DNA from 4 places in the Hymenobacter humi genome. Region 1 is predicted to be linked to each of the others. Evidence: riboswitches for the same ligand, from Rfam matches in the RefSeq annotation. Region 1 holds a riboswitch; each other region holds the start of a gene.
What was found. Region 1 has a riboswitch for fluoride ahead of ACFQT0_RS28765 (phosphatase PAP2 family protein). Riboswitches for the same ligand answer to the same signal wherever they lie in the genome.
Positions count from the first base shown of each region.

Region 2: another riboswitch for fluoride. It lies ahead of ACFQT0_RS09505 (hypothetical protein); the one in region 1 lies ahead of ACFQT0_RS28765 (phosphatase PAP2 family protein).
Region 3: another riboswitch for fluoride. It lies ahead of ACFQT0_RS28005 (hypothetical protein); the one in region 1 lies ahead of ACFQT0_RS28765 (phosphatase PAP2 family protein).
Region 4: another riboswitch for fluoride. It lies ahead of ACFQT0_RS27950 (phosphatase PAP2 family protein); the one in region 1 lies ahead of ACFQT0_RS28765 (phosphatase PAP2 family protein).

Region 1 covers NZ_JBHTEK010000004.1:144,229-151,230, reverse strand. The annotation lists gene ACFQT0_RS28780 (hypothetical protein) at 83-205, opposite strand; gene ACFQT0_RS28775 (hypothetical protein) at 251-553, opposite strand; gene ACFQT0_RS28770 (zinc dependent phospholipase C family protein) at 586-1,569, opposite strand; gene ACFQT0_RS28765 (phosphatase PAP2 family protein) at 1,633-2,055, opposite strand; fluoride riboswitch at 2,371-2,443, opposite strand; gene ACFQT0_RS28760 (hypothetical protein) at 3,394-4,014, opposite strand; gene ACFQT0_RS28755 (toprim domain-containing protein) at 4,044-5,318, opposite strand; gene ACFQT0_RS28750 (hypothetical protein) at 5,264-5,488, opposite strand; gene ACFQT0_RS28745 (DUF3945 domain-containing protein) at 5,592-6,782, opposite strand; gene ACFQT0_RS28740 (hypothetical protein) at 6,828-7,002, opposite strand, start outside.
Region 2 covers NZ_JBHTEK010000001.1:1,664,298-1,671,299, reverse strand. The annotation lists gene ACFQT0_RS09515 (universal stress protein) at 1-668, shown strand, start outside; gene ACFQT0_RS09510 (chloride channel protein) at 862-1,917, opposite strand; gene ACFQT0_RS09505 (hypothetical protein) at 1,914-2,168, opposite strand; fluoride riboswitch at 2,225-2,300, opposite strand; gene ACFQT0_RS09500 (efflux RND transporter periplasmic adaptor subunit) at 2,660-3,271, opposite strand; partial or broken gene ACFQT0_RS09495 (efflux RND transporter periplasmic adaptor subunit) at 3,408-3,638, opposite strand; gene ACFQT0_RS09490 (hypothetical protein) at 3,577-3,903, shown strand; gene ACFQT0_RS09485 (TolC family protein) at 3,985-4,491, opposite strand; gene ACFQT0_RS09480 (TolC family protein) at 4,425-5,318, opposite strand; partial or broken gene ACFQT0_RS09475 (efflux RND transporter permease subunit) at 5,245-6,650, opposite strand; gene ACFQT0_RS09470 (efflux RND transporter permease subunit) at 6,647-7,002, opposite strand, start outside.
Region 3 covers NZ_JBHTEK010000004.1:36,331-43,332, reverse strand. The annotation lists partial or broken gene ACFQT0_RS28020 (efflux RND transporter permease subunit) at 1-1,431, shown strand, start outside; gene ACFQT0_RS28015 (efflux RND transporter permease subunit) at 1,662-2,426, shown strand; gene ACFQT0_RS28010 (YncE family protein) at 2,444-3,523, shown strand; gene ACFQT0_RS28005 (hypothetical protein) at 3,533-3,886, opposite strand; fluoride riboswitch at 4,036-4,108, opposite strand; gene ACFQT0_RS28000 (hypothetical protein) at 4,353-5,198, shown strand; gene ACFQT0_RS27995 (MFS transporter) at 5,265-6,452, shown strand; gene ACFQT0_RS27990 (DUF190 domain-containing protein) at 6,503-6,874, opposite strand; gene ACFQT0_RS27985 (chloride channel protein) at 6,871-7,002, opposite strand, start outside.
Region 4 covers NZ_JBHTEK010000004.1:27,489-34,490, forward strand. The annotation lists gene ACFQT0_RS27935 (hypothetical protein) at 1-112, shown strand, start outside; gene ACFQT0_RS27940 (DUF3945 domain-containing protein) at 21-1,349, shown strand; gene ACFQT0_RS27945 (toprim domain-containing protein) at 1,453-3,549, shown strand; fluoride riboswitch at 4,501-4,573, shown strand; gene ACFQT0_RS27950 (phosphatase PAP2 family protein) at 4,723-5,313, shown strand; gene ACFQT0_RS27955 (zinc dependent phospholipase C family protein) at 5,377-6,384, shown strand; gene ACFQT0_RS27960 (hypothetical protein) at 6,397-6,699, shown strand; gene ACFQT0_RS27965 (hypothetical protein) at 6,745-6,867, shown strand; gene ACFQT0_RS27970 (fluoride efflux transporter FluC) at 6,864-7,002, shown strand, end outside.

The DNA.
Region 1 (7,002 bases):
AAACAGCCGCCAGGCCAGCGGGCGGCGGTGTGCCGCTCAAAGAAGCCCAGCAGCAGGCCGATGAGCAGGCAGCCGCTGACGTTCACCAGGAAGGTGCCCAGGGGAAGCCCACCGGCACGTAGCGCAGAAAGTACTGCTGCACCCAGTAGCGGCTCACGGACCCCAGCAAGCCTCCCAGCCCAATCACTAACACCGAACGGTTCATAAAACGTGCTGAAGAGGTGCAGATAAGATAGAGGCTTGGTTTAGGTCAATCGGGCCAGCCAAAGCCCCCGGCGGCCAGCAGCAGCCCCACCAGCAGGCTGCCCAGGCCGTAGAGCAGGATGGTGCCCCCGCCCAGGTGGCGAAACAGGCCCTCGTAGACCACGTGAAAGAACGCCGTAAAGCTGACGATGCCCAGCACGTAGAAGGGCAGCCTGGGCCCCAGCGCGGCCAGCCGGCGGTCGTACACGCCGAGGACGAAGCCGAACAGCAGGCAGCTGCCCCACACCATCAGCAACGTATCCAGGGGCAACCCGCCGGGCAGCAGGGGCAGGGTAGAAAGAGCAGTCATGGGGGCGCATCGCTAAAATTCCGGGTTGGTTTTCAGGTCCACCGCCCCTTTTTCAGCAGGCGCAGCTCGTGTTTCAGGTTGTGGGCGTTGCTGCGCGTGGCGTAGTCCGCGTCCAGCCGGCGCAGGTCGGGCCGGCCGGCGTTCACCCAGGCCGTAAACCAGAAGTTGGCGGTGGACTGCACGGCCAGCCGCAGCCGGCGCTCAACGAAAGAGCCCAGGGCCTGGTGGTAGCGCGTGGCGTAGGCCGAAGCGTGGTAGTCGTCGTTAAACTGGGTCTTGCGGATGGCGCCCTGCGCGTCGTGCTCGTAGCGGTCGGCTGCGGGCACCGCGGCCTGCAGCTGCCGCTCCACGGCCAGCAGCGTGTCGGCGCTGGCGTAGCTCCCGGCCAGCAGACGCCAGGTTTCCGCCACCGGGTCGGGCAGGTACGTGGCCGGGCCCACGTCGAAGCGGTAGGCCGCGCCGAACAGCTCGGGCAGCTGCCCTTCAAAGAAGGCGTGGATGCCGGTCTGGCCCGTGAGCTGGCCGTCGTGGTTTGCCGACGTGTGCAGGGGCATTTGCGCATCGCCCAGGTAGTGGCCCAGGTCGGCGGCCAGAAACAGGATTTCGTCTTTGCGTCCGTTTTTCATGGCCTGGGTCAGTTGCGCCAGGTTCTCCTGAATGGTCCAGGGCAGCGTCCCGTTTTTGGCCAGCGTGGCCGCATCGTACAGCTTACGCGCCTCGGCCGCCGTGCGGGGCAGCTGGTCCAGCGGCACGGGGTATGCTTCGAGGTTGATGAAATGGCGCGGCCCCTCGGCCCGGTCGTGCAACACGAACTTGCGCGCGTCGGGCATCACGGCCTCCTCCGTCACAAAGTCGGCGTGGTTGTAAAAGAACGTGCGCAGCTCCGGCGGCAGGGCCAGCACGGCGGCGCGGTTGATGCGCTGGTGGCTCCAGGCGCCCCAGGCAAACAGCAGGGAAGGCACGGCCAGCAGCAGCAGGACGAGAAACAGACGACGCGGGATGGAAAAGGGAAACACGGACAGCGGGAAACGGTAAAAGAAAAACGTAGGGGACACCCCGCCGGAGACGGGCCCGCGTTGCTAGGCTGGTGGGGGCGGAACGGGCGGCATCAGCCGTGCTTCGCCCCAGGCGTACAGCCGGCTCACCCCGTAGGCAAGCACCAGGCTCACCAGCACGGGCACCAGCACGTCGGAAGGGTAGTGCACGCCCAGGTACACCCGGCTGTAGGCCACCAGCGCGGCCCAGGGAAACAGCACCCCGGCCAGCCAGGGAAGTTGCCGGCGGGCCGTGAAGTAGAGGTAGAACGCCAGGGCAAACACGTTGCTGGCGTGCGAAGACACGAAGCCGTAGGTGCCGCCCCGGTAGGCGTGCAGGTAGCGCAGCTGCCCGGCCAGCGCCGGCTCGTGGCTGGGCCGCAGCCGCTGAAACCAGGCTTGAACAGGCCGGAGGCCACCTGGTCGCTGAGCAGGAGGAGCACGGCAATCAGCGGCAGCAGCAGCCACGCCCGGCGGCGAAAGCGCACGGCCAGCAGCGCCAGCAGCGCGGCATAAAAGGGCACCCAGGTGAAGGTTTGGCTGGCCCACCACATCACCGCATCCCCAAGCGGGTGGTGGTGGCCGTTGGCCCACAGCAGCAGGCGCGTGTCGAGGGCTTGCAGCAGCTCACGCATACGCCAGCCCGTTGGCCCACCGGTGCGGACGCAAAAGCGGAAAGAAGGGGAAAGCGGGTGCGGCAGGGCCGCGGGCAGCAAAAAGAAGGGCGAGATGCACGAAAGCGAACGATACGATGAGCTACCCGGGCGGCCCGCGTGGCCGTCCGTTTCAGTAGGAATCATCAGCGCAGGACCCGGGCCCCGGCGGTTCGCGGTGGAAATCCATCACCGTATGCCGTGCAAAGATAAATAAAACCGGGTATGATAGCAGGCCGAAGAAAATGCCGCGAGGACTGCTTACGTGGCGCTGTGGAGTAAACTTTCCGGCCGGGAGATTTGCCATCGAACGTGTTACCTGGCGGCCCTGGGGTAGCATACTTATCGGGCACTGCTTGGGGACAAACCATTTGGTGGGAGGCCGGTTCCTAATCAGGCCGGACTGCTTGTATTACCTGGTTAGAAGTTGAACAGTTAGCGGTGCTATCGGCTCGTAATAGGCGCAGGACTGCCGTCTTTAGGACGAAACCTACCGCAGCGGGCCCGTTTCCCACGGGCTCCGTCGGCGTGAATGGGCACCTCCCGAGGGCGAAAAGAAATAGCAACGGTCAGGGCGGTTGAGGCGGCGGTGGCGAGGCAGCACGGAAACCCGCTTTCCTTAACGTGCGATTTTTTCCGTTTCCTGAGGGGACCCTAGTTAGGCGGCTCGGGTTCCTGCGGCACCGCCTGCTGCTGCCCTGCTCCTGCATATAGGGGCTGCCGAATTGAGCTTTAATGCTAATTTTAGCCCTATAGTCGGAACTGATGCGTTAGCGGGTTAAACCGTGGGTATGGGCTGTACTGATTCAAACACTGGTCTATCATGAAAAACGAATGGGATTTTTTTGCTGATGTACAGCAGCGAGTAGCGAATGGCCAGCAGTTAGTACAAGGGTTTTTCGCCAACTCATTCACGTTTCCTTATGACGAGCAGCGCGGGGTAGTGCTTGACGAGGACGGTAACCAGTACGAGCTAGGCAACGACTACAAGCAGGCACTAAGCAAGTGCATCCAGCATTCGCAAACGCCGTGGGGCCTCTGCTTCCGGGAACGCCTGATATGCTTTGGCCAACAGGTAGCGGCAACCGGCTACGCCGCTGATTACATCGTTGCCTATCCCCCGCTGCGGAATCAGCCCCCGCTAACCAGAACCCTAAAGCTTGGGGCCGCGGCGGCGCTCCTGCTGCTGCGTTTGCGTCTGCTCCGGCTTGATTGGGGGATTGAGTACCTGCATGGCCTGGCGTAGCTGGCCGACGCTGTGGCTGTCTTTGAGAGCCGGCACCTGGTCAATCTTTGCCAGTACCTTAACTAGATTCTCTTGGTCCAGTGGTTTGATTTCCGGCTGTTTGAGCAGGCTTTTGCTTACCTGTTGCAAGTAGGCCGCCTGCAATCCTCCGCCGTTTTCCCGTAGCGATTGCGCCACTGGCACGGCCGCGTCGATAAACTCGCGCCGGGCCTGGTCTTGACTGGGTGAATTACTCGGCTGTATCTGCTGCTGCTCCGCCCGCTTCTGTTGCTGTGCGATTTCCTGGGCGGTGGCAAGTTCCCGGCGTTCCGTTTGGTCCTGCACCGGCTCAATGACCGTGGCCTTGGGGTTCGTGGCCAGTGCGTCGAGGGCGGCACTCAGGGCCGGGAGCTGGGCCGAAGCAACCGGGTAGCGCAAGGTCAGTTCGGTAGCAAGTTCGCGGGGCTGGGCACCCTCCAACCGTAGCGAATGGTCGATGCTCAGGCCCGCTTTCTCTAGGTTCTGCTGCAAAGTGCTGAGCTGGGACATTTCATCCCGGCTCTCCCGAAACTCCACGGTTAGCAGTCGCTCTCCCTCTCGCGGGCCTCGGCCTGTGCCTGGTGCTGCGCGGTAATTTTGCCAACGCCTTCTATGGGCTCATTTTTCCAGTGGTCCATTCCAAAGCCGTACTGGTTTTCGTCCACCGGGCCAAGCTCCCGCTTCACTACCTGCTGCATCTGGTCCTGCTTCAAGTCCTGGTTCCAATCCTTGCCCTGGCTCTTGACGATTTCAATCTTATGCTCAAAGGCTAGGCTTTGCGTCGCGCCCTGGTTGAATGCCCCCAACGCCTCGCGGTTCATTGGAACGTGAAACTGATAAGTATTGGGGCCTAGCTTCGTCGAGCTTATCATCTCGTCGCGCAGGGTCTGGCTCACGGCCTGGGTGTTGGTTTCGCCGGCCTGGTCGCGGTACTGGCGGGCGGTCTGGTCGTTGTATGCTTTGAGGTGGTTGGTCAGCGCCTGCACCCCGGCCGGGTTAGTGGCCGTGACTTCGACGGTCAGCAGATGCTTATGCTCCCGGACTACTTTCATCGGGTTTTGCTCACTGGCGAAGCCAGCGAGTAGGCGCGTGTCGTAGTGGTGGCCCTGGGTGTCGTTGTCGAAGGCAGCCCTGATACTCGGAATCCGTTCCTCGCTGAGCAGGCGCTTCATCTCAAAAATCTTGTTTTGAGTGAGTACGCCCGCCGTGGACGCATACAGGGCTTTCTCGCCGGGGTGCAGTTGCGCGTATGACAACGCATCGAGCGCAGATTCTGCCACTACCATATGCGCGGCGGGCCGGCCTTCGGGTAGCTTACTCAGCCACAACGAGCGGGAAAACTCGCTCTCCGGGGCCTGGCCCTTGTAGCCCTCCCCTTTCAGTTCCAAGCCCACTACGCGCCCCTCGTGGTAAGCCGGAAAAGCTGTGTTTACGAATGTCTTAGCCGGCATTCCTTCCTTCTGCACGGTGTGCAGCTGGTTTAGGATTCGACCGGCAAACTGCGGATTTTGTATCGTGCTTCTGGTAATACCTCGGCTTTCCAAGTAGGCGGTATTTTCCAGCGGCCGGCAGTCTTTGGTGTAGATGCTGTGGAATTTCTCGCCGGGTGCAGTTATGCTGATGGGAGGTAATTCCAGCTTGGGCCGCTGGTCTTCGGGCAAGTTCAGGTAGGCCCGGAAATGGTCGTTCACAGTCTGCCAGACGTTGCGGCCGGGTTGCTGGTCGATGCCCACGATGCGGCCGGAGTTCACCCGGTTTTTCATCCAGTCGATGACACTGCCTTTGTCGCGGTCATCGTGACTGTTAAAGTACATCCAATCGTTACCCCGCCCTTTGAAAACCACAAGCGTATCATCCCCTCGAAAACGTGCCATTTGCCTTTGCCTAAGTCCTCCCCTTTTTTGAGGTTATAGCCGTAGTGGGTCAGCAGTTCGGGGAGTTCTACTTGCTCCTTGATTTTCTGAAAAGTCAGGTCGTGTTCCATGATGGTGCAATAGGTGGGCTAGGGTGAAGGGGAAAAGATAGAAGCCCGAAAAACACATTTTCGGGCTTCTACGAGGGCAAAACGGCCTACTGCGGCCGGCACTTTAGAGGCGCGGTCCGCGCTGCACTTTAGGAGCTTCCACCTTCGGCGCTTCCACGGTTACGGCCTGGGTGGTGCCTTTTACCGTCTGCTCGGCGCGGGTGCTCTGGCCTTGCTGCAACTCGTGCGCGGCGGGCCGGACTTCGATACACGCCTTGGCGGCGTTTACCTGCACGGTTCCATCGAACTTTCTACCTCCGTCGGCGCTGGCCATGTTAGACAAGTCCACGGCCTTCCCTTCTTTCAGGTCGTGGCTCTGCTCTTTCGTTAGCTTAACTCCGGCGATGGTGTCATGCAAAGTAACTTTGTTCTCTGGCAGAATGACAACTTTGTTCATGGCTTTATCCACTGAAACGTAGCCGTTGTACTCCTGGCCCTTCTCGTCCTTGAGGCCGCGAATGAGGCCCGCGTTACCCTCGGTTTCGAGCTTCTGGCGCTGCTCCGGGGTGAAGGGCTGTCCGCCAATTTCGTTCGGGATAACGAGCTTCTCCTGGGGCAATTCAATTTTTAGGGTGGCCGTGCCGTCGGCCTCGCGGTGCAGCACCATTTTACCCTCAAACTTCACGGCTTCCTGCCCATCCTTGCCCGCTACCTGCATAGATAGCAGGTCGGTTTTCTCGCCGCTCAGCAGCTTTTGAAGCTGGCCCTTCTGCTCTAGGTCAGCGGTGCTCAGGCCAAGCGAAGCCAGCACTTTTTGCGGCACGTCGGCCGCTTGAAACAAGGTCGGGGCCTTCGCCGCGGCTGACTGCTCCGGGGCCACTGCGGCACCTGGTGCTGCCGGCGTGGCGGCGGCTACTGCGAGCGCTATGGGGCCGCTGGCCGTCTGGCCCTGGGGAGCCTGTTTCACCTGGTCGTCGCCCTGGTCGAGCCTGCGCGGAGCCGGCTTTTTCAGCAAGCGGGCCTGCAACTGCTGGCGGGTCTTATCATAATCAACTTCCAAGGTCTGCCGGGTCTTGGGGTTGCCGTTGAGGTGGGCGTAAAAATTCTTTAGAAACACGGATGCGGGATTGCCGCTGGTGTCGATATCAAAGATGCTTTTTCCTTCCTTCAGTACCTGCTCCTTGGTTTTGCCCTGCGCCTGGGCTAGCTGCTCTACCCGCTGCTCACCGGCGCTCTGCTGGACCTGCTCCGGCACGGTCAGCGCCGTTTTTGGTACGGCAGTGAGGTTGGCGCTCAGCGCGTCCCACTGCTTCACACCGAAAGCTTCTTTACCTGCTTGCTGCGCTGAGGCTCGTAGTCGTCATCGTAGCCGACTTCCTGCCGACGGGCGGAAGCCTGGCCCGGCTTTTCGACCACCTCTAGGCCGTTGCCAACTTGTTTGAGGCCCTGCAAGGTGGCTTCGAGCCTGGCCTAGCTTGTTGGATTCCGGGTCGTAGCTCACGCCGAAACTGCCGGTAAGCTTTCCATCCTCGCCG
Region 2 (7,002 bases), on a different contig from region 1:
TCCTTTCGTCCGCTGCCGCTCACTCCTGGGCTTCGTCGCGCCGCCAGGCTGCGCCGGCCCTGCCCACGCAGGTGCAGGTAGCCGAAACATTTCTCACGGGGGCCGCGGCCGAGCTCATACGCCAGCAGGAGCCGGAACTGATGATAATGGCGCGCCCCGACCCGACCGACGAGCTGGAGGAAGCCGTGAGCGCCGCGGCCCTAAACCTGCTGCGCGTTGCGCCTTATCCCCTGCTGCTGGTGCCCACGGCGGGCTGGGGCAACGTTCTGCCGCGCCGGCTGGCCCTGGCCGTGGATGGCCGGGATTTCCACGTTGACCACCATCACGGCATTGTGCGGCAGCTGCTCGAGCGCCTGCCCGCCCGGCTCACCGTCGTGCACGTCACCGACGAGACCAACCCGGACGCCGTGATTGGGCACCGCGCCCAGTTCTCGGTGTGCCACAGCGGCCTGGTGCACGTGCCCGAAGGCAGCCCCCGCAAAATCGTGCATCAGGCCGACGTAGCCGAGGGCATCCTGCAGGGCGCGGCCGAGCTCGACGCCGACCTGCTGGTGCTCATCGTGCGCCACCACCGGCGGCTCGGCAGCCTGTTTGCCAGCAATAGCGTGACGACCCGGGTCATAAACGAAAGCCTGATTCCGGTCCTGCTCCTGCCCTCGCTGGACTAGCCGCCCCACCTCGGCGAGCGCGGGTTGGGCTGAAAAAAACAACTCCTTAAAAGTTGAGCTGGAAAGCTAGAACGAAGTAGAGACGCAACATTTTGCGTCTCGTCGTGTGCACCGCGTGGGTGTCGTTCAACGAAGAGACGCAAAATATTGCGTCTCTACCTCAGTCCAAAAACCAAAAAAACCAAACCCGCTCTTACCCTTTTTTGCGGTGCTCCGGGATTTCGCCCAGCTGCCGGCCCTGCTCTCGTCCAAAGCGCAGGTGCTTGGCGTGCCCGATAACCTGAGCTGAATAAATGCCGGTGTGGCCCGAAAACAGGTAGGCCGCGGCGCACGCCAGCCCCAGGTACACGCCCGCGTGGGCCCCAAAGAGCTCCAGCCCCATGAAGGTGCAGGCCAGCGGGGTATTGGCCGCGCCCGCGAATACCGCCACGAAGCCCATGGCTGCCAGCAGCGCCACCGGCAGCGGCACCACCAGCGCCAGCGCCGAGCCCAGCGCCGCCCCGATAAAGAACAGCGGCGTGACCTCCCCGCCCTTGAAGCCGCAGCCCAGCGTGAGGGCCGTAAGCAGCAGCTTGAGCAGAAAATCCTGCGGCGGCAGCGGAGCCTGAAATGCCGCCACAATGGTGGGGATGCCCAGCCCAATGTACTTAGTGGTGCCCAGCGCGGCCACGGCCAGCGCCACCAGCACGCCGCCCACCACGGGCCGCATCGGCGGATAGGCAATGCGCTTGAAAACGTGCCCGACCTGGTGCGTGAGCGTGGCAAAGCCGCGGGCCGTGAGCCCAAACAAAATGCCGCAGCCTACCGTGAGCAGCAGCCCGCCCGGCGAGATGGGCGGCACCTCCAGCTGCGGGTAAGCCGTGTGGCCCACGCCCCAGGCCTTGGTCACAAGGTCGGCCGCGACGGCCGCCAGGAAGCTCGGCACAATGGCGTCGTAGCGAATTGAGCCAATCAGAAATACTTCGAGCCCAAAAACCGCCCCGGCCAGCGGCGTGCCAAACACCGACGCAAATCCGGCGCTGATGCCCGCAATGAGCAGAATCTTACGGTCGCGGGGCCGCAGCCCCAGAAGGCGCGTGAGCTGGTCGGCCAGCGCGCCGCCCATTTGCACGGCCGTGCCCTCGCGGCCTGCTGAGCCCCCAAACAAGTGCGTGGCCAGCGTGCCAAACAGCACCAGCGGCGCCATGCGCAGCGGAATGGTGGTGCGCGGGTTGTGGATTTCGTCGATGAGCAAGTTGTTGCCTTTCACCACGCTCTGGCCCAGGTAATGGTAGCTGGCCCCGATGATGAAGCCCCCACCGGCAGCAGCCAGATAACCCAGGCGTGACTTTCACGCCAGTCCGTCACCCAATCAAGCGACAGCAGAAAAAACGCCGACGCCGACCCGACCAGCACGCCCACCACCGCGCAAATCAGCAGCCAGCGAAGCAGAAAAACCAGGTACGGCGCCTGCCCCAGCACCTCGAAACGACGACCAAAACCAGAAGAGCCAAATGCCATGAGCAGCGCAGTGAATGACCGAACATACGGCCGCCCCACGGTGGCGGGCGGCCATGGTGTAAGTAGGAGTCATCAGCTCATGGGCCCGGAGGCCCCGGCGGTTCGTGGTGGTACCCCATCACCAGTTGCGGGAGCAAAAGTAGGCGCTTATTGTTCGGCTGCGCAATTGGGGTTGTTGTCGGGCTTGGCCCTGCTTAGAGCAGCTTCAAAGTCGGTGTACTGGTTACGCCTCACCCCCGGCCGGAACCTCACCCCCGGCCCCTCTCCAAAAGAGAGGGGAGCCAAACGAGTGTAGCGCGGACTCTGTAGTCCGCGTCCCCGCGCCGTTTGGGTGTCGTTCGGGTTTCCGCCGGGGACGCGGACTACAGAGTCCGCGCTACAATCTTCCGGCCCCCTCACCCCGGAGATAGGCGGGGGTGAGGCCAATCGAATACACGGACCTTGAATCCGATTAATTGAGCTAAACCAAGTAGCTTCCCAAACGCCGACAGCTACTCGTCCTGGCCTTTGCTGAGCTCGGCTTCCAGGAAATAGGCGCCGCGCCGCACCAGTTGCGTGGTATCGGGCAGGGCCTCGAGCGGGGTGATGGTCACGTCGCCATCCTGGGCCGGGCCGGTCTGCACTTTGTAGCGGCGGAAGCGGTAGCCGCTGGCGCCCCTGCCCTGCCGGGCGAAGATGTAGCTCACCTCTCCGGCCTGAATCACGGCTTCTTCGGGCAGGGTGCGGTGCCGGGCTCCGGCCGTCTGGATGTGGGCGGCCACGTACTGGCCGGGCAGCATACCCGAGGGCTTGTGCAAGTGGGCGTGCACGCGCACCGTGCGGGCATCGTCGTCGAAGGCCTGGCCCACCAGGAATACCTCGGCTTCCTGCTCCTGGGCTACGCCGCTGTTCGGGATTTTGAAGAGCACGCGCTGGCCCTTCTGCACCCGGGCAATGTCTTTCTCGAACACCTTCAGCTCCAGGTGCAGGCCGGTGCGGTCTACTACTTCCACCAGCACGTCCTGGGGGTTCACAAACTGCCCGGGGTTGATGCTCACGGACTTGACGTAGCCGCTGATGGGCGTGGTGAGCGCCACGCTGGGCGTGAGCGAACTGGGCCGCAGGCGCTCGGGCGAGAGGCCCAGCAGGCGCAGGCTGGCCGGCCAGGGAGCGCTCGGTGGCCTGCTCGGTCTGGTACTCGGCCTGGGCCTGCTGCAGCTTGCGCTTGGCGCCCACGTCTTCGGCGTCGAGGGTTTGCTGGCGCTGCAGGTCCTGCCGCAGAAACTGCAGGCGGGCGCGGGCCTGCAGGTATTCCTGCTGCAGCTTGAGGTAGTCGGGGTGGCGCAGCACGGCCACCACAGTGCCTTTGCGCACAAACTGGCCCTGCAGCACCTTCACCTGCTGCACGTAGCCGCCCAGCACCGCGCTGATGGACACGTGGTTTTGCGGGGGCACGTCCACCACGCCGTTGGCCTGCACGTCGGAGGTCATGTTTTTGAGGGTGAAGCCACCCGTCTCGATGCCCGCGGCGGTGTATTGGGCCGGGCTGATGGTGACCTCGCCTGCGTGGGCCGCGGGGGCGGAAGCGGCCACCGGCGCGGCCTCTTTGGCCGGCTCATTTTTGCTCTGGCACGCGGGCAGGCCACCGGCACTCAGCAGCAAAACCACCAGCACCGACCAACTCCTACGCGCGGAGCCGGGAACAACAGACGACTCGCGCGAGGCGAGCGGAAGAAACGAAAACAAGGAAGAATAGCGCATGAAAAGCTGAAATGGAGAGGCCCGAAAGGGCTATTGGTCATCGGTGCCGGCAAGGGCCTGCAGCGCAACGACGAACTCATTGTATTGGCCGGCCTGGTCGAGATAAGCAGCCTGGATTTGCCACGCGGGCTCGGTGTTCACCACGTACGTCACGTAGTCGATGTCGCCGGCCCGGAAGCTTTTTTCGGCGGTGACGAGCATGAGGCGGGCCTGGGGCAGAGCCGTTTTCTCGTAGTAGGTGAGCGAGGCGCGGGCGCGGGCCAGCTGCAGGCGCAGCCCACGCAGTTGGCCCTGCAGGCTGGGCCGTGGCGTAAGTGAGCTGCGCCGTGGCCACCTGCTCGCCGATGCGGGCGGCGGCCACGCGGTTTTTCTGTGCCCCGCCCAGCAGCGGCAGCGACAGCCCCAGCTGCCCCACCTGGTACCCGCCCTCCTGGTTGATGGACTGGTTGAAATAGCCCGCCCGAATGTCGGGCAGGCGGCGCAGGCGCTCCACTTTGGTTTGTTGCTGGCTTACCGTCAGCTCCTGCTGCAGCACGGCCAGCGTGGGGTTGGTGGCGGCGCTAATGCCCGCTGTATCGCCCACAGCCAGTGGGGCCAGCAGGCTGAGCCGTGGTGTCGATGCTGATGGCGGCGCCGGTGTTGAGCAGCGTGCCCAGGCTGCTGGCGCTGCACCAGCAGCTGGGTCTGGAGCGTGGCCAGGCGGTTTTGCAGCTCCTGGGCCCGGGCTGCGGCCGACACCTGCTCGAGGCGGTTGGTTTCGCCGGTGCGGTAGCGGATGCTGGCGGCGCGGGCGGCCCGGCGGTACAGGCTGTCCTGCCGCCGCAGCAGGCGCAGGCGCCGGTAGTCGGTGAGCAGGCGGTAGTAGGCCCCGCTGATGTCCTGCGTGAGCAACCGGCGCTGCAGTCGCACCCGCTGTTCGGCCGTGAGGGTCTGGCCCTCCAAAAGCTTGCGCTGGGCCGCGTACACGCTCGGCAGCGAGGTCTGCTGAATCACGTTGATGCTGCGGTCGTTGAAAGGGCCCTGGATTTGGCCGTACTGCACATCGACCAGCGTGCGGGGCACGTCGTAGCCGGTGCGGCTCAGGGCGCGCTGGCGCTGCACTTCCAGCGTGGAGCTTTGCACGAGCAGGCTTTGCTGCAGGCCCGTTTGCAGGGCCTGGGCCAGGGTGAGCGGGGCGCCCGGAAGGCCGGGCTGTGGGTTGGCGGGCACGGCTTGCGCCCGGGCCGACTGGCTCAATCCGGTAAGAGCCAGGGCCAAGAGCAGCAGACCCGCGAGGCGGCCGGGGCTGACCAGCCGGGGCTCCGGCTCAACCGGCTGCAACTCGGGCTGGGCGTCCTCATCGGTGGGGCTGGGCTCGCCGTCGCGGGTGAAGAGGGTGTAGAGCACCGGCAGCACCACCAGCGTGAGCAAAGTGGCCGAAATCAGCCCCCGATGACCACCGTGGCCAGGGTTTCTGCACCTCGGCGCCGGCCATGTTGGAGAGGGCCATGGGCAGAAAGCCCAGCGAGGCCACCGCCGCCGTGAGCAGCACCGGCCGGAACCGCTCGGCCGTGGCCCGCAGCACCCGCTTGTGCACCGAAACCACGCCGGCCCGGGCAAACTCGTTGACACTGGCAATCAGTACGATGCCGTTGAGCACCGCCACCCCGAACAAGGCAATGAAGCCCACGCCCGCCGAGATGCTGAACGGCATGCCGCGCAGCCACAAGGCCATAATGCCGCCGATGGCCGCCAGCGGGATGCCCGTAAAAATGAGCGCCGCCTGCTTCACCGATTGGAAGGAAAAGTAAAGCAGCAGAAAGATGAGCAGCAGGGCCACCGGCACGGCCACCTGCAGCCGCGCCTTGGCCTGCTGCAGGTTCTCAAACTGGCCGCCGTAGGCAATGGAGTAGCCCGTGGGCAGCTGCAGCTTTTCTTTAAGCTTGAGCTGAATGTCGTCGACCAGGCTTTCCACGTCGCGATTGCGCACGTTCACGCCAATGTTGATGCGGCGGCGGGCATTGTCGCGCGACACCTGCGCCGGGGCGTTGCGGAAGGCCACGGTGGCCACCTCGCCCAGCGGGATTTTTGGCCGCCGGGCAGGTCCACGTACAGGCTGCTGAGGTCGGTGAGGCCGCGGCGCTGCGTGGAGTCGAGGCGCAGCACCAGGTCGAACCGCCGCTCGCCTTCGTACACCTGCCCGGCTACGTCGCCAGCGAAGGAGGCGCGCAGCAGCGTGTTCAGATCGGCCACGTTCAGGCCGTAGCGGGCCAGCTTCTGGCGGTCGTAGGTCACGCGCAGCTGCGGCAGGCCCACCACCTGCTCTACCTTCAGGTCGCCCACCCCGGCCAGGGGCCGGATGAGCGCGGCCACCTGGTTGGCTTTTTCATACAGAATGCCCAGGTCGTCGCCGTAAATCTTGATGCTGATGTCGGACTTCACCCCGCTGATGAGCTCGTTGAAGCGCATCTGAATGGGCTGCTGAAACTCCACGGTGATGCCCGGAATGCCCACCAGCGCCTGCTGCATCTTGTCGGCCAGCTCCTCGCGGGTGCCGGCCGAGGTCCACTCCTTCTGGTCCTTGAGCACCACAATCTGGTCGGAATCTTCCAGGGCCATGGGGTCTGTGGGAATCTCCGAGGTGCCGATTTTGCCCACCACCTGCTCTACTTCCGGGAATTTTTGGAGCAGCACCTGCTGCACCTTGGTGGTGGTGGCAATGCTCTGGCTCAGGGAGCTGCCGGGCTTCAGGGCCACGTTCACGGCGAAGTCGCCCTCGTCGAGCCTGGGGCACAAACTCGCCGCCCATGCCCAGAAAAACCACCACGGCCAGCCCCAGCAGGCCCAGGGCCGCGCCCACCACCGCCAGCCGCAGCCGCAGCGCCCCGTGAATAAGCGGCCGGTAGCCGCGGTAAAAACTTCATCAGGCGGTCGGCCAGCGTGCCTTCTTCCTTGATGTCACGGCGCAGCGCCCACGCCGACACGGCCGGCACGTAGGTCAAGGACAGCAGCATGGCCCCGATGATGGCAAAGCTCACCGTGAGGGCCATGGGCCGGAACATCTTGCCCTCGATGCCCGTGAGCGCCAGAATGGGAAAGTACACGATGAGGATGA
Region 3 (7,002 bases), 110 kb from region 1:
CGCGACCTGGAAAACGTGGTGGTGCGCGCCGACGCCGGCCGCGTGGTGCACCTGCGCGACGTGGCCCGCGTGGACGTGCAGGAGCAGCAGGAGTTCGTCATCATCAACGCCAACGGCCACGACGCCGTGCTGGTGGACCTGGTGAAGCAGCAGGGCACCAACCTCGTGAACTTCGCCCGCGACGCCCACGTCAAGGCCGAAGAGGTGCAGCGCCTGCTGCCGCCGGGCATGAAGCTCAAGCCCTACTACGACCAGTCGGCGTTTGTCGGCGACAGCATCACCAGCGTGGTGCACAGCATCCTCGAAGGCCTGGCGCTGGCCATCCTGGTGATGATAGTGTTTCTGCGCTCCTGGCGGGCCAGCCTGGTGGTGCTGCTCACCATCCCGGTCACGGTCTGCTTCACGCTGCTGGTGCTTTACCTGGTGGGCATCACCATCAACATCATGTCGCTGGGCGCCATCGCGGCCTCGGTTGGCCTGATTATCGACGACGCCATCGTCATCATCGAGCAGATATACCGGGTGCACGAGGAGAACCCCGAGGAAAGCAAGTTCCGGGTGGTGCGCGAGGCCATCCGCGACCTGTTTCCGGCCATGGTGGCCTCCTCGCTGAGCACCATCGTCATCCACTTCCCCTTCCGGCTGATGAGCGGGCTGGCGGGCAGCTTCTTCAAGGAGCTGTCCGACACGATGCAGATTACCATGGTCTGCTCGTTTTTGGTGACCTGGCTGCTGCTGCCGGTGCTGCACCTGCTCATCGGCTACCGGGCCGGCAAGCAGGCCCACGCCCACAACGCGGCCCAGGAGCAGGCCGAAAAGCTGAGCTGGCTCACCGGGCTCTTTGCCCGGCCGGTGCTGGCCATTTTGTTCGTGGTGGTGCTGGCCGGCGGGGCCTACCTGGTGTCGGGCAAGCTCGAAACCGGCTTTTTGCCCGACCTCGACGAGGGCACCATCGTGCTCGACTACTACTCGCCGCCGGGCACCTCGCTGGAGGAAACCGACCGCATGCTGCGCCAGGCCGAGAAAATCATCATCGCCCACCCCGACGTGGAAAGCTACTCGCGCCGCACCGGCATCCGCATGGCCTTCCGCACGGTGCCGGCCAACTACGGCGACTACTCCATCCAGCTCAAAACCGACCATAAGCTCACCACCCCGCAGGTCATCAACCAGCTGCGCCAGCGCATCAACGCCACCCAGCCCGCGCTCACCATCGACTTCGGCCAGCGCATCGCCGACCTGTTGGGTGACTTGATGAGCACGCCCAGCCCCATCGAAATCAAGATTTTCGGCGACAACCAGGCCACCCTCGAAAAGCTGGCCCGCCAGGCCGGGCAGGTGCTGGAAAAGACGCCTGGCGTGGCCGACGTCGAGGACGGGCTGGTGGTGGCCGGCCCCGGCATCATCTTCCGGCCGGATTTGGCCAAGCTGGCCCAGTTCAAGCTCACGCCCACCGACTTCCAAACCCAGCTCAACGCCCTCACCGGCGGGGTGCCGCTGGTGGGCATCGGGGCCAGCCAGGGCAACGTCTCGCCCGCCCAGAGCGCCATGCTCGGCGGCGTGCAGGTGGGCCAGGTGCAGGACGGCGAGCAGATGCGCACCGTGCTGCTGCGCTTCGTGGACTTCCGCCAGAACTCCCTGGAGCAGCTCAAAAGCAGCTCATCTTCCTGCCCGACGGCACGGCCAAGCCGCTGGCCTTCTTCACGGCCATCGACGTGGAAGCCGGCGAGGTGGATTTGCGCCGCGAAAACCTCAAGTCGGCCGTGGTGCTCACCGCCCGCCTCAACGGCCGGGATTTGGGCAGCACGATTAAGGAGCTGCAGCAGCGCCTGGGCCAGCAGCTGCCCCTGCCGCCGGGCTACACCGTGGTCTACGGCGGGGCCTACGCCGAGCAGCAGTCCTCGTTCCGGGAGCTGGAGCTGATTCTGCTCACCGCCTCGCTGCTGGTGTTCACCGTGCTGCTGTTCCTGTTCCGGGAGTGGCTGATTTCGCTGCTCATCCTCTTCATCTCGGTGATGGGCATCACGGGCTGCCTGCTGGGCCTGTTTTTCACCGGCATCCCGCTGAACGTAAGCTCCTACACGGGCATCATCATGATTGTGGGCATCATCGCCGAAAACGCCATTTTCACCGTCAATCAGTTCTACGCCAGCCTGCGCGAGGGCGGCGACGTGGACCAGGCCATCCGCTTCGCCATTGCCCTGCGCATCCGCCCCAAGCTAATGACGGCAATCGGCGCCATCCTGGCCCTGATGCCGCTGGCCCTGGGCATTGGCCTGGGTGCGCAGATGCAGCAGCCGCTGGCCGTGTCGGTCATTGGCGGCTTTCTGGTGGCGCTGCCGCTGCTGCTCTTTGTGCTGCCCAGCGGCATGCGCCTGATTTACCACCGCCGCAGCGCCGCCCAGGAGCTGGCCGAGCGCGGCTGATTTATTGATTTTTCCTTATGAATAACGCACGTTTGGAGTTCTTCGTCGGCGCGGGAACACTGCTGCTGCTGGCCGGGGCCTGCCACTCCGATAACAAAGCCCAACAGGCCGCCGCACTTTCGCCCCGCGCCGCGCCGCTGCTGACGCTGGAACGCACCGTACCCCTGCCGCACGTGAAAGGCGGCTTTGACCTCATGGCCCTGGACGTGGCCGGCCAGCGGCTGTTCGTAGCTGCCGAAGACCACCACACCGTGGAAGTCATTGACGTGCGCCGCGGCCAGCCGCTGGCCAGCCTGCCCGGCTTCAACGAGCCCAAGTGGGTGGTGTACCGGCCCGAAGGCAACCGCCTGTTCGTCTCGACCGGGGGCGACGGCCGCGTGACGGAGCTGGACGGCACGACCTACCAGAAAGTACGCTCCTACGCCTTCCGCGAGGCCTGCAACAACCTGCGCTACGACAGCCTGACCCGGCAGCTCGTGGTGGGCGTGGGCAAAAGCTTCGGAGCCCTGGGCCTGATTGACGTGGCCCGCAACGTGAAGGTCGGCGAGATTCCGCTGGCCGGCTACGCCAAGCAGTTTGAGCTGGACGGCCCCCTTATCTACGTGAACGAGCCGGCCCTGAATCAGGTGGAAGTCATCGACCGCAGCACCGGCAAGCAAACGGCGGTGTGGCCCGTTACGGGCGCCACCCAAAATATTCCCATGGCGCTGGACCGGGGGCACCACCGGCTGTTTGTGGCCTGCGCGCCGGGGCGCTGGTGGTGTATTCAACCCCGGACGGGCGGCGCGTGGCCAGCCTGCCCATCCCGGCCGAAGCCGACGGCATCTACTACGACGCCCGCCGGGCCCGGCTCTACATCTCCTGCGGCGCCGGCAGCATCGCCGTGGTGCAGCAGCAGGCCCCCGACCGCTACCAGGTGCTGCAGCTGCTGCCCACGGTGCCGGGGGCGGGCACCTCGCTGTACTCGGCGGCCCTGGACGCGTACTTTCTGGCCACCCCGGAAGGGGCTGGAAAGGTGGCTTCCTCCGAGTCTACCGCGTAGCGAAGTAGCGGGCACCGCCTCAAGGGTGGGCCGTGGGGCCGGAATACCCGCGTAAGCCTCCGCTTTAGAGCACCAGACCGGGCAGCGGCAGCAAGAGCAGCGCCGCGCGTGCGGCGGGCCAGTCGTCGTGGTCCGGTTCCAGCACGCTGGCCAGCAGCAGGACCAGCCACGCCAGGCGCAGGTGCGGGGCCGCCCAGCTGAGCACCTGCACCGGGGGATGGGCCAGGGCGAAAGGCTGAGCAGCACCAGCACCAGGGCGACATGCCAGAGGACCATGGCCGCGGCGAGCCGCCACGGGTAGAGCAGTGCCCGCCGCTTGTCTTGGCGGGTGAGGCCGAGCCGGGTACTGGCGTAGTCGGCGGGGGCGGGCGGCCCCAGCCACGCCACCAGCCGGGGCCAGGCCGCGAGGCGGACCCACCAGCCCCAGCCGCGGGCTTTCCAGCCCCAGCGTTGGGCGTGGTGCCGGCCCGCGGCCCGCAGCGAGTGCAACAAACGTAAGACGGCGGGGGAAGGCAGCATGGCGAGGCGCGAACAGGAAAACTACCCCGGGAGCCCGGACGGGCCCCCAGCTAGGTAGGAATCATCAGCGCCAAGCCGGGACTTGGGCGGTTCGCGGTGGAAATCCATCACCGAATACTGTGGGCCGAAGATATCATAAACCTGCGAATTAGAAATGTCCCCGCCGAGGTAAACACCAAGGCCCGCCGCCCGTTGACCAGCACCAGTACCTTGTAGCCCATGAAATCCCTCATCCACTCAACGTCCTTTTCAAAGCGCCGGGGCGCCTGGCTGGCCGGTCTGAGCCTGGCCCTCTGGTTAAACGGCTGCGCGGTGGCAAAAATTGGCGAAGCCCGTGCCCAGGGCAGCCGGCGGGCCGAGGTCGAATGCGCCCCCGCCTCCCCCGCGACCATGCCCCTGCCGGGTCGGGTCCTGCCGCCCGAACAAGTGCTGGCCGACACCCTCTTGCGGGGCCAATTCACGCCCCCGCGCTGGAAGCGGCCAACCGCTTCGGCCTGCTGCCGGCCCTTCACCGCCTGGCGGCCGCGCCGGTGGGCTCCCTGGCCCGGCTGGGCGAGCGGCAGCGGGTGGGTGAGCAGCTCAGCGCGTTGGCGCTGGCCGTGAGCAGCACCGCCGCCGAGCTGGACTGCGAGGAAGAGCGGGCCGACCAGATTGCCGACTACCTGCTGGACCGCGCCAGCAGCCGGGTGCGCACCTTCACGCTGCTTTCCATTCTGCTCGGGGCCCTGGGCACGGTCGTCACGGGGGTGATGTCGCTGCTGGAAGTGCGCAAGTCGCTGTACCGGCCCATCGGCATTGCCTTTGGCCTGGCCGGGGCCACGCTTGGGCTGCTCACCTTGCGCACGTCGGAAGCGAGCGTGGATTTCCGGCACCGCCGCAATGCGTTGGCCGCCGTTGGCCGCGGTCCGGCCGCGACGCCGGTGTTTCCTACCGCCGTGTGGGCCCACCTGAACCAGCCCCACCCCGACGCCCCGGCCGCGCTTTCCCCGCGCCAAACGCTGCTGCAACGCTGGCAGACCACCGGCGAACTCGGGGCCAAGGACGAGGCGGATAAGCAGCGCCTGCTCCGCCTGCTCTTCGGGCCGGGCGGCACCTACAAAGCCAGCGAGCTGCGCATCCGGGCCAATTTTTACGACCAGCTCGAATCCAGTGTCGCCCTGATAAAACCCGACGTCTTCCTGCTCAGCCAGCAGGTGGCCGTCCTACCCTAAGTCCAGCCCCGGCCCCTGCTATGCTGCCAGGGGCCACGGCTTGCTTCACCTTTCCCCACCGCCCCGATGTCCCGTTTCCGCTACCTGACCCGCGCCGTGTGGCTGCTCTCGCTCATCAGCCTGTTCACGGACCTGGCCAGTGAGATGCTCTACCCGGTGATGCCGCTGTACCTGCAATCCATCGGCTTTTCGGTGTTTTTCATTGGCCTGCTCGAAGGCGTGGCCGAAGCCGTGGCCGGCTTGAGCAAGGGCTATTTCGGCCAATGGTCGGACCGGCTGGGGCGGCGCGTGCCCTTTGTGCAGTGGGGCTATGGGCTAAGCGCCCTGTCCAAGCCGCTGCTGGCGGTACTGGCCACCCCGGCCGGGGTGCTCCTGGCCCGCACCGTGGACCGGCTGGGCAAGGGCCTGCGCACCGGCGCGCGCGACGCCCTGCTCGCCGACGAAACCACGCCCGCCGACCGGGGCAAGGTGTTCGGCTTTCACCGTTCCATGGACACGCTGGGCGCGGTGTTTGGCCCGCTCGCGGCACTGGGCTGGCTGGCGGCGCATCCGGGGCAGTACCGGCCGCTGTTTCTGTGGGCCTTCGTGCCGGGCGTGCTGGCGGTGGGCCTCACCCTGGCACTGCGCGAGCGGCGGGCCGTGCCGTCGGGGCGGCCGGTGGTGCCGTTCTGGGCCTCGTTTCGCTACTGGCGGGCCGCGCCACTGCCTTACCGGCGGGTGGTGGGCGGGCTGCTGGTGTTTGCCTTGTTCAACAGCTCCGATGCCTTTTTGCTGCTGCTGGCCCGGCAGCGCGGCCTGTCGGCTACGGCCGTCATCGGCCTCTACATTCTCTACAACGTCACGTACGTGCTCAGCGCGTGGCCCCTGGGCTACCTGGCCGACCGCCTCGGGCCGCGCCGGCTGCTGGCCGCCGGCTTGCTGGTGTTTGCGGGGGTGTACGGCGGCATGGCGTTCGTGCGCGAAGGCTGGGCCTTCGCGGTGCTCTTTGGCTTGTATGGCCTGTACGCCGCCGCTACCGAGGGCGTGGGCAAGGCCTGGGTCAGCACGCTGTGCGCTCGGGCCGATACCGGGGCGGCTTTGGGTACGTTAGGTGGGCTGAGCAGCCTGGCTGCTCTCGGGGCCAGCGCCGGCGCGGGCTTGCTCTGGCAGTTTCGCGGGCCGGGCCTTACGTTCGGGCTGGCGGCCGCCGTGGCGCTGGGCGTAGCGGGGTACCTGGCACTGGTCCGAACCGAAGAAAAGCCAATCGGGGGATAAGCTAGCCGCTTGTCGGGCAGCGACACCACCAAATCAGTTAGGAGTGCCGGCTACCGAAGCGGTTCCGCGTTGTCGCTGTCGCGCAGCAGCACGCGCACCTGCGCCAGCAAGGCCTGGTTGCGCTCCAGAAAGCCGGCAATCTGGTCGGGGTGGTCAATCAGTTCCACGCACTGCGGGTGTTTGAGCGGCATGTGCTCGTGGTGGCCGTGGTGCAGCGCGTCGCCGGCCAGGTAGCCGGCCGTCACGTTGAAGGCAATGGCCTGCTCGATGCCCTGCGCTTTGGCGGCCTTGAGCAGCTCGTGGGCCAGCGGGCGGCCCAGCAGGCGGCGCCAGCCCTGCCGGCCGCTGACGGGGGCACCGTGCTGAAAGTAAAGCCGCAGCACGGTGTAGGGAACGTGGGGTTGGGGAATGTGACGCTTCATGGGGTGGGGTTGCGGGCCGCCTTTGGGGGCGGCCCATTTTTGCGGTGTTCGGGGATTTCGCCCAGCTGCCGGCCCTGCTCGCGGCCGTGGCGCAGGTGCTTGGCGTGGCCGATGACCTGCGAAGAATA
Region 4 (7,002 bases), 120 kb from region 1:
AGGCCAGGCTCGAAGCCACCTTGCAGGGCCTCAAACAAGTTGGCAACGGCCTAGAGGTGGTCGAAAAGCCGGGCCAGGCTTCCGCCCGTCGGCAGGAAGTCGGCTACGATGACGACTACGAGCCTCAGCGCAGCAAGCAGGTAAAAGAAGCTTTCGGTGTGAAGCAGTGGGACGCGCTGAGCGCCAACCTCACTGCCGTACCAAAAACGGCGCTGACCGTGCCGGAGCAGGTCCAGCAGAGCGCCGGTGAGCAGCGGGTAGAGCAGCTAGCCCAGGCGCAGGGCAAAACCAAGGAGCAGGTACTGAAGGAAGGAAAAAGCATCTTTGATATCGACACCAGCGGCAATCCCGCATCCGTGTTTCTAAAGAATTTTTACGCCCACCTCAACGGCAACCCCAAGACCCGGCAGACCTTGGAAGTTGATTATGATAAGACCCGCCAGCAGTTGCAGGCCCGCTTGCTGAAAAAGCCGGCTCCGCGCAGGCTCGACCAGGGCGACGACCAGGTGAAACAGGCTCCCCAGGGCCAGACGGCCAGCGGCCCCATAGCGCTCGCAGTAGCCGCCGCCACGCCGGCAGCACCAGGTGCCGCAGTGGCCCCGGAGCAGTCAGCCGCGGCGAAGGCCCCGACCTTGTTTCAAGCGGCCGACGTGCCGCAAAAAGTGCTGGCTTCGCTTGGCCTGAGCACCGCTGACCTAGAGCAGAAGGGCCAGCTTCAAAAGCTGCTGAGCGGCGAGAAAACCGACCTGCTATCTATGCAGGTAGCGGGCAAGGATGGGCAGGAAGCCGTGAAGTTTGAGGGTAAAATGGTGCTGCACCGCGAGGCCGACGGCACGGCCACCCTAAAAATTGAATTGCCCCAGGAGAAGCTCGTTATCCCGAACGAAATTGGCGGACAGCCCTTCACCCCGGAGCAGCGCCAGAAGCTCGAAACCGAGGGTAACGCGGGCCTCATTCGCGGCCTCAAGGACGAGAAGGGCCAGGAGTACAACGGCTACGTTTCAGTGGATAAAGCCATGAACAAAGTTGTCATTCTGCCAGAGAACAAAGTTACTTTGCATGACACCATCGCCGGAGTTAAGCTAACGAAAGAGCAGAGCCACGACCTGAAAGAAGGGAAGGCCGTGGACTTGTCTAACATGGCCAGCGCCGACGGAGGTAGAAAGTTCGATGGAACCGTGCAGGTAAACGCCGCCAAGGCGTGTATCGAAGTCCGGCCCGCCGCGCACGAGTTGCAGCAAGGCCAGAGCACCCGCGCCGAGCAGACGGTAAAAGGCACCACCCAGGCCGTAACCGTGGAAGCGCCGAAGGTGGAAGCTCCTAAAGTGCAGCGCGGACCGCGCCTCTAAAGTGCCGGCCGCAGTAGGCCGTTTTGCCCTCGTAGAAGCCCGAAAATGTGTTTTTCGGGCTTCTATCTTTTCCCCTTCACCCTAGCCCACCTATTGCACCATCATGGAACACGACCTGACTTTTCAGAAAATCAAGGAGCAAGTAGAACTCCCCGAACTGCTGACCCACTACGGCTATAACCTCAAAAAAGGGGAGGACTTAGGCAAAGGCAAATGGCACGTTTTCGAGGGGGATGATACGCTTGTGGTTTTCAAAGGGCGGGGTAACGATTGGATGTACTTTAACAGTCACGATGACCGCGACAAAGGCAGTGTCATCGACTGGATGAAAAACCGGGTGAACTCCGGCCGCATCGTGGGCATCGACCAGCAACCCGGCCGCAACGTCTGGCAGACTGTGAACGACCATTTCCGGGCCTACCTGAACTTGCCCGAAGACCAGCGGCCCAAGCTGGAATTACCTCCCATCAGCATAACTGCACCCGGCGAGAAATTCCACAGCATCTACACCAAAGACTGCCGGCCGCTGGAAAATACCGCCTACTTGGAAAGCCGAGGTATTACCAGAAGCACGATACAAAATCCGCAGTTTGCCGGTCGAATCCTAAACCAGCTGCACACCGTGCAGAAGGAAGGAATGCCGGCTAAGACATTCGTAAACACAGCTTTTCCGGCTTACCACGAGGGGCGCGTAGTGGGCTTGGAACTGAAAGGGGAGGGCTACAAGGGCCAGGCCCCGGAGAGCGAGTTTTCCCGCTCGTTGTGGCTGAGTAAGCTACCCGAAGGCCGGCCCGCCGCGCATATGGTAGTGGCAGAATCTGCGCTCGATGCGTTGTCATACGCGCAACTGCACCCCGGCGAGAAAGCCCTGTATGCGTCCACGGCGGGCGTACTCACTCAAAACAAGATTTTTGAGATGAAGCGCCTGCTCAGCGAGGAACGGATTCCGAGTATCAGGGCTGCCTTCGACAACGACACCCAGGGCCACCACTACGACACGCGCCTACTCGCTGGCTTCGCCAGTGAGCAAAACCCGATGAAAGTAGTCCGGGAGCATAAGCATCTGCTGACCGTCGAAGTCACGGCCACTAACCCGGCCGGGGTGCAGGCGCTGACCAACCACCTCAAAGCATACAACGACCAGACCGCCCGCCAGTACCGCGACCAGGCCGGCGAAACCAACACCCAGGCCGTGAGCCAGACCCTGCGCGACGAGATGATAAGCTCGACGAAGCTAGGCCCCAATACTTATCAGTTTCACGTTCCAATGAACCGCGAGGCGTTGGGGGCATTCAACCAGGGCGCGACGCAAAGCCTAGCCTTTGAGCATAAGATTGAAATCGTCAAGAGCCAGGGCAAGGATTGGAACCAGGACTTGAAGCAGGACCAGATGCAGCAGGTAGTGAAGCGGGAGCTTGGCCCGGTGGACGAAAACCAGTACGGCTTTGGAATGGACCACTGGAAAAATGAGCCCATAGAAGGCGTTGGCAAAATTACCGCGCAGCACCAGGCACAGGCCGAGGCCCGCGAGAGGGGAGAGCGACTGCTAACCGTGGAGTTTCGGGAGAGCCGGGATGAAATGTCCCAGCTCAGCACTTTGCAGCAGAACCTAGAGAAAGCGGGCCTGAGCATCGACCATTCGCTACGGTTGGAGGGTGCCCAGCCCCGCGAACTTGCTACCGAACTGACCTTGCGCTACCCGGTTGCTTCGGCCCAGCTCCCGGCCCTGAGTGCCGCCCTCGACGCACTGGCCACGAACCCCAAGGCCACGGTCATTGAGCCGGTGCAGGACCAAACGGAACGCCGGGAACTTGCCACCGCCCAGGAAATCGCACAGCAACAGAAGCGGGCGGAGCAGCAGCAGATACAGCCGAGTAATTCACCCAGTCAAGACCAGGCCCGGCGCGAGTTTATCGACGCGGCCGTGCCAGTGGCGCAATCGCTACGGGAAAACGGCGGAGGATTGCAGGCGGCCTACTTGCAACAGGTAAGCAAAAGCCTGCTCAAACAGCCGGAAATCAAACCACTGGACCAAGAGAATCTAGTTAAGGTACTGGCAAAGATTGACCAGGTGCCGGCTCTCAAAGACAGCCACAGCGTCGGCCAGCTACGCCAGGCCATGCAGGTACTCAATCCCCCAATCAAGCCGGAGCAGACGCAAACGCAGCAGCAGGAGCGCCGCCGCGGCCCCAAGCTTTAGGGTTCTGGTTAGCGGGGGCTGATTCCGCAGCGGGGGATAGGCAACGATGTAATCAGCGGCGTAGCCGGTTGCCGCTACCTGTTGGCCAAAGCATATCAGGCGTTCCCGGAAGCAGAGGCCCCACGGCGTTTGCGAATGCTGGATGCACTTGCTTAGTGCCTGCTTGTAGTCGTTGCCTAGCTCGTACTGGTTACCGTCCTCGTCAAGCACTACCCCGCGCTGCTCGTCATAAGGAAACGTGAATGAGTTGGCGAAAAACCCTTGTACTAACTGCTGGCCATTCGCTACTCGCTGCTGTACATCAGCAAAAAAATCCCATTCGTTTTTCATGATAGACCAGTGTTTGAATCAGTACAGCCCATACCCACGGTTTAACCCGCTAACGCATCAGTTCCGACTATAGGGCTAAAATTAGCATTAAAGCTCAATTCGGCAGCCCCTATATGCAGGAGCAGGGCAGCAGCAGGCGGTGCCGCAGGAACCCGAGCCGCCTAACTAGGGTCCCCTCAGGAAACGGAAAAAATCGCACGTTAAGGAAAGCGGGTTTCCGTGCTGCCTCGCCACCGCCGCCTCAACCGCCCTGACCGTTGCTATTTCTTTTCGCCCTCGGGAGGTGCCCATTCACGCCGACGGAGCCCGTGGGAAACGGGCCCGCTGCGGTAGGTTTCGTCCTAAAGACGGCAGTCCTGCGCCTATTACGAGCCGATAGCACCGCTAACTGTTCAACTTCTAACCAGGTAATACAAGCAGTCCGGCCTGATTAGGAACCGGCCTCCCACCAAATGGTTTGTCCCCAAGCAGTGCCCGATAAGTATGCTACCCCAGGGCCGCCAGGTAACACGTTCGATGGCAAATCTCCCGGCCGGAAAGTTTACTCCACAGCGCCACGTAAGCAGTCCTCAGCGGCATTTTCTTCGGCCTGCTATCATACCCGGTTTTATTTATCTTTGCACGGCATACGGTGATGGATTTCCACCGCGAACCGCCGGGGCCCGGGTCCTGCGCTGATGATTCCTACTGAAACGGACGGCCACGCGGGCCGCCCGGGTAGCTCATCGTATCGTTCGCTTTCGTGCATCTCGCCCTTCTTTTTTGCTGCCCGCGGCCCTGCCGCACCCGCTTTCCCCTTCTTTCCGCTTTTGCGTCCGCACCGGTGGGCCAACGGGCTGGCGTATGCGTGAGCTGCTGCAAGCCCTCGACACGCGCCTGCTGCTGTGGGCCAACGGCCACCACCACCCGCTTGGGGATGCGGTGATGTGGTGGGCCAGCCAAACCTTCACCTGGGTGCCCTTTTATGCCGCGCTGCTGGCGCTGCTGGCCGTGCGCTTTCGCCGCCGGGCGTGGCTGCTGCTGCCGCTGATTGCCGTGCTCCTCCTGCTCAGCGACCAGGTGGCCTCCGGCCTGTTCAAGCCCTGGTTTCAGCGGCTGCGGCCCAGCCACGAGCCGGCGCTGGCCGGGCAGCTGCGCTACCTGCACGCCTACCGGGGCGGCACCTACGGCTTCGTGTCTTCGCACGCCAGCAACGTGTTTGCCCTGGCGTTCTACCTCTACTTCACGGCCCGCCGGCAACTTCCCTGGCTGGCCGGGGTGCTGTTTCCCTGGGCCGCGCTGGTGGCCTACAGCCGGGTATACCTGGGCGTGCACTACCCTTCCGACGTGCTGGTGCCCGTGCTGGTGAGCCTGGTGCTTGCCTACGGGGTGAGCCGGCTGTACGCCTGGGGCGAAGCACGGCTGATGCCGCCCGTTCCGCCCCCACCAGCCTAGCAACGCGGGCCCGTCTCCGGCGGGGTGTCCCCTACGTTTTTCTTTTACCGTTTCCCGCTGTCCGTGTTTCCCTTTTCCATCCCGCGTCGTCTGTTTCTCGTCCTGCTGCTGCTGGCCGTGCCTTCCCTGCTGTTTGCCTGGGGCGCCTGGAGCCACCAGCGCATCAACCGCGCCGCCGTGCTGGCCCTGCCGCCGGAGCTGCGCACGTTCTTTTACAACCACGCCGACTTTGTGACGGAGGAGGCCGTGATGCCCGACGCGCGCAAGTTCGTGTTGCACGACCGGGCCGAGGGGCCGCGCCATTTCATCAACCTCGAAGCATACCCCGTGCCGCTGGACCAGCTGCCCCGCACGGCGGCCGAGGCGCGTAAGCTGTACGATGCGGCCACGCTGGCCAAAAACGGGACGCTGCCCTGGACCATTCAGGAGAACCTGGCGCAACTGACCCAGGCCATGAAAAACGGACGCAAAGACGAAATCCTGTTTCTGGCCGCCGACCTGGGCCACTACCTGGGCGATGCGCAAATGCCCCTGCACACGTCGGCAAACCACGACGGCCAGCTCACGGGCCAGACCGGCATCCACGCCTTCTTTGAAGGGCAGCTGCCCGAGCTGTTCGGCGCGGCCTACCGCTTCGACGTGGGCCCGGCCACGTACCTGCCCGACCCGGTGGCGGAAACCTGGCGTCTGCTGGCCGGGAGCTACGCCAGCGCCGACACGCTGCTGGCCGTGGAGCGGCAGCTGCAGGCCGCGGTGCCCGCAGCCGACCGCTACGAGCACGACGCGCAGGGCGCCATCCGCAAGACCCAGTTTAACGACGACTACCACGCTTCGGCCTACGCCACGCGCTACCACCAGGCCCTGGGCTCTTTCGTTGAGCGCCGGCTGCGGCTGGCCGTGCAGTCCACCGCCAACTTCTGGTTTACGGCCTGGGTGAACGCCGGCCGGCCCGACCTGCGCCGGCTGGACGCGGACTACGCCACGCGCAGCAACGCCCACAACCTGAAACACGAGCTGCGCCTGCTGAAAAAGGGGCAGCTGGTGGACCTGAAAACCAACCCGGAATTTTAGCGATGCGCCCCCATGACTGCTCTTTCTACCCTGCCCCTGCTGCCCGGCGGGTTGCCCCTGGATACGTTGCTGATGGTGTGGGGCAGCTGCCTGCTGTTCGGCTTCGTCCTCGGCGTGTACGACCGCCGGCTGGCCGCGCTGGGGCCCAGGCTGCCCTTCTACGTGCTGGGCATCGTCAGCTTTACGGCGTTCTTTCACGTGGTCTACGAGGGCCTGTTTCGCCACCTGGGCGGGGGCACCATCCTGCTCTACGGCCTGGGCAGCCTGCTGGTGGGGCTGCTGCTGGCCGCCGGGGGCTTTGGCTGGCCCGATTGACCTAAACCAAGCCTCTATCTTATCTGCACCTCTTCAGCACGTTTTATGAACCGTTCGGTGTTAGTGATTGGGCTGGGAGGCTTGCTGGGGTCCGTGAGCCGCTACTGGGTGCAGCAGTACTTTCTGCGCTACGTGCCGGTGGGCTTCCCCTGGGCACCTTCCTGGTGAACGTCAGCGGCTGCCTGCTCATCGGCCTGCTGCTGGGCTTCTTTGAGCGGCACACCGCCGCCCCGCTGGCCTGGCGGCTGTTTCTGACCACGGGCTTCTGCGGGGGCTTCACCACGTTTTCCACGTTCGCCTACG